One region of the Exiguobacterium sp. s127 genome, then DNA from elsewhere that is predicted to be linked to it. Evidence: predicted binding sites of a transcription regulator. Region 1 holds the regulator's gene; the other holds the start of a gene.

The links. The regulator Rex, encoded in region 1, represses fermentation and respiration genes when NADH is low (regulators of the CRP and FNR family bind a similar motif). The targets are predictions, from matches to a motif close to TTGTGAAATATTTCACAA.
Region 2: a site for Rex is predicted at 816-833, ahead of KNP98_RS10450 (formate/nitrite transporter family protein). Genes of this name have one in related genera too.

The regions. Positions count from the first base shown of each region.
Region 1 covers NZ_JACSMO010000009.1:9,730-11,935, forward strand. Annotated here, with positions in the region: gene KNP98_RS11710 (ABC-F family ATP-binding cassette domain-containing protein) at 1-586, opposite strand, end outside; gene KNP98_RS11715 (redox-sensing transcriptional repressor Rex) at 755-1,414, shown strand; gene KNP98_RS11720 (twin-arginine translocase TatA/TatE family subunit) at 1,414-1,620, shown strand; gene tatC (twin-arginine translocase subunit TatC) at 1,628-2,206, shown strand, end outside.
Region 2 covers NZ_JACSMO010000007.1:70,069-72,274, forward strand. Annotated here, with positions in the region: gene KNP98_RS10445 (hypothetical protein) at 54-665, shown strand; gene KNP98_RS10450 (formate/nitrite transporter family protein) at 855-1,691, shown strand; gene KNP98_RS10455 (DUF1232 domain-containing protein) at 1,741-2,160, opposite strand.

The DNA of each region.
Region 1 (2,206 bases):
GGTTCGTCGGCTCATCAAGAATCAACAGCTCAGGTGCCTGAAGCAACATCTTCGCCAGTGCGAGTCGCGTCCGTTGTCCACCGGATAGCGTCTGGATCCGGCGTGAATAATCGTCCGGATAAAAACGCATCCCGTGCAGGACGGAGCGGATGTTGGCTTCGAACTGATAGCCGCCGGCGTCCGAGAAGTCATGTTGTGCCTGATCGTATGTTTTCAACAGACGGTCGTAAGCAACAGCATCATTCAAGATATGGTCCATCCCCATCTCAATCTCCATCCGACGGAGCGAACGTTCCTGCTCTTGCAGGTGTTCGAACACGGTCAACATTTCATTCCAAATCGTTTCATTCGACTCAAGACCACTGTCCTGGGCGAGGTAACCGATTTTCACTTCCTTACTCTTCATGATCTCACCAGAGTCATGACTGAGCTCTCCGGCGATGATTTTTAAAAGTGTCGATTTTCCGGCACCATTTCGTCCGACGAGCGCAATCCGGTCTCGCTCCTGTACTTCGAGTTTAATATTGTCTAAAATCGGCTCAACACCGAATGATTTTGATAGTTGGTTCACTTGTAAGAGAATCATAAAAACATCCATCCTTCCACCCTTTAGTCTATCATGAAAAAAACGCAGGAGTCCCGTGGAATATATTATTTGTTAGTCTATGTGAAGTGGTTTACAATCAAAGAGAATAGAATTCTTTGCATTGATTTGGGTGCCACGTCAGAACGTGGCCGAAGGGGGAACTGCAGTATGAATGGGCCAGACACAAAAATACCACAAGCGACGGCGAAACGACTGCCGTTATATTATCGTTTCATTCAGAGTCTTTATAACTCAGGCAAGCTGCGCGTCTCTTCAGCAGAGCTCAGTGAAGCGGTCAAAGTCGATTCAGCGACGATCCGCCGCGATTTTTCCTACTTTGGGGCGTTAGGGAAAAAAGGATACGGTTACAACGTACAACATCTATTGACGTTTTTCCGAAAGACACTGAATCAGGATGAAGTCACGAATGTGGCACTTGTCGGGGTCGGACATCTCGGAACGGCGTTTGCAAATTATAACTTTTTAAAGAATAATAGTACTCGGATAGTCGTTGCGTTTGATGCGGACGAAAACAAGGTCGGAACAACGACGCAAGACGTTCCTATCTATCATGTCTCTGACATGAAAGAGCAAATCGAAGCGAACAAGGTTGATGTCGCCATCTTGACGGTCCCATCCCAGTTCGCACAGTCAGTAGCGGATGAGTTAGTTGAGTATGGTGTGACCGGAATCCTGAACTTTACACCGGCGCGGTTGAACGTACCGGCCCATGTTCGGGTCCATCACATCGATTTGTCGATCGAGTTGCAGTCACTAGTTTATTTCATGAAGCATTATTCGCAATCAGCTGAAGGAGTGAAATCATAATGGAAAACCTTATTCCATCAACCATCGCGTTCATCGGACCAGGAAGCATCGCCTTGATCGGTGCCGTCGCCTTGATTATCTTCGGACCGAAAAAGTTACCGGAGCTCGGTCGTGCTGCCGGTCAGACGTTAAAAGAGTTCAAGAGTGCGACACACGGCATCATGGACGATGATAAAGACAACAAGGATGAATCGAAAGAGAAGTGATTAAATTATGGCGATTGATCAAGAACAGAGTGTGACATCGCATCTAGACGAGTTGCGCAAGCGGATCGTCTGGTCACTCATCATCGTCGTCGTCTTGTTCGCCGCGGCCTTTCCGCTCGTCCGACCGCTCGTGCGTTTTCTGCAGTCGGACCTGAAAGAGCTCGGCATCGGATTGAATGCCTTTAATGTGGCCGATCCCCTGATGTTGTACTTGAATTTAGCGTTCATCATCGCGGTCGTCCTGGCTTCACCATTTTGGATGTACCAGCTATGGGCGTTCATCCGACCTGGTTTATTCGAACAGGAACAAAAAGCGACCTTGACGTATATTCCGGTCACGTTTTTCTTATTTTTGTCCGGGATCGCGTTCTCTTATTTTTGGTTACTTCCGTTTCTACTCAAAGTATCGACGGAACTTGGGCAAGAGCTCGGCATCGAGCAAGTCATCGGGGTCGAAAACTATTTCAGTTTCTTAATCCGGCTGACGATTCCGTTCGGTATCTTGTTCCAACTGCCGGTCGTGACGATGTTCTTGACTCGTCTTGGACTCGTGACGCCATTGTTCATGCGGAAAAATCGGAAATAT
Region 2 (2,206 bases), on a different contig from region 1:
AACCCCTCAACTGAAAAATATCGTAAAAAAAATGTGACGCGGGTCGAAAGGAATTGAGTGAATTGAAAAAAATCCTTTTATTTTTATGCTGTGCGCTCATTGGATTAAGCGCAGGTTCCGTTTTTATGTTGCATTACTCGAGGGAATCCCCTGACAATAAGTGGCGTGATGGAGCACTGGTCACCAGATATGTCGGAACATCGGTTACAAATACAAATGCAATGACAGGATTTATTGAACGATTTCCATTTTCAGACGCACTTAAACAAGTAAAGATTGAAGGGACTACCGTCTCCTTACGTTATGAAGTGACGGGTAAATCCAGAAAAGAATGGGTCGGGACAAATCATGAATGGATTGATCCGTCTACACCCTCTTTTATCAAAAGTCGATTTTCGCAACTCGTCATGCACCATACGCTGGCTCTTTTTTTAGCGATTCCTAATGTAATGACAGTTGAAATTCAATATACGGATCCTGTATCAATCCTTCAAATTAAAATCACGCGTAATGATTTTGAAGGGTATACACCACGCGATATTGAGCGAGCTTCGACGTCCACTAACCGCTTTAATCGTGTAGTTATTGACGACTATGTATTAGTTGAATCAAGACGAAAATCCTTTCTAGAATACTTCCGTTCACAACTCAAAATATACCCGTAAAGTAGTTGTATCTAGCAAGAAAAAGCTTTTTTCACAAACTTGACACAATGGTATCGTTTACATGTCATTCTTTCGTAAAAACCTTAAATAAGGGGTAGGCAGGGGTTGAACATCTTATAAGATGGAAGTATGATAATAAGTGAACAAACATTGTGAAGTGTTGAACAAGAAGAAAGCGAGGTTTCTACAATGAATGAAGTAGAAGCATTAGAAGGGCTAAGAAATAAAGCGGTTAAATCAACTAAAATGCTACAAATGCGTCCACTCGAATATTTAGTTCGTGCCATGCTTGCTGGGGTATTCATCGGTTTTGCTATCATATTTACACTCAAAGCAATCAACGGACTTTATCTAAATGAATCGGCTGCGATGACGCTCGTCGGTGGATTAACTTTTGGTGTTGCGCTTGTCTTAATTGTCTACGGCGGTGCAGAACTGTTTACAGGAAATACGATGTATTTTACTACGGCGACGATGCGTGGATACACTACAAAAATGGATACGTTTAAAGTATGGACGATTTGTTTGATTGGTAATGGTCTCGGAGGACTTGCCTTCGCGTTACTCTTTTCGCAAACTGGAATCATTCAAGAGTTAGGCGCAAACAACTGGTTGTTCGCTGTCTCTGAATCGAAAATCCATCACTCGACATGGGAAATTTTTACGCGAGCAATCTTCTGTAACTGGATGGTTTGTTTAGCGATTTTCATTCCGAAAAACATGAAAAATGAATTGGCACAAATCATGATGATGATGGTTTTAGTTGCTGTCTTCTTCGCATCAGGTTTTGACCATGTCATTGCCAATATGGCATTGTTCTCAATCGCGCTTGTCGTACCTCACCCAGAGGCGATTTCATTTGCCGGAGCAATCCATAACTTAATTCCTGCTCTCTTCGGTAACATCATCGGTGGAGCACTCTTCATGGGAATGGTTTACACGTGGTTGAATAAAGAAAAGCTAGAAGTGGATCAATCAAAACAACAAGCTGCGACAATCAACATCGCGACGAAAAAAAAAGCATAAAGAAAAGGTAAGGTAGCGACGGGTTTTCCCGCCTCCCTTACCTTTTTCTTTATTCGAGATGTTGGAAGCGATCGACATCTGCTGCGAGTTCTTCATAGATCGATTCGACGATTTGAGCATCATCGAACAGACCGAGAACATTTTCGTCAGGTAGTGCATCAACTGGGGAAGTAAAATAGAGCACAGCCGTCAATAATAATTGTTCTTGTTCTTCCTTCATCGAAAAACGTTTTTGATAAAGGGCACGTAACATCTCAAGTAACTGTTTAAGTTGGAAATACAGCACGAGTTCTGCTTCACGTTCGATATCAGACCCTTCTTCTGAAGCGATATCTTTTGTTAAATGTGCTAAGCCAACTTCTCCTCGAATCAATAAATCTTCCTGTGCTTTGTGATCTCCGACTAACGCCAATGCCTGACGGTGGAAATATGTGTAAGCGGATTTAAAATCTCCTGGTACGAATTCCATGTTCAACACTCCTTCTCTACACCTAGTTTCACCTTATTTCTTGCAA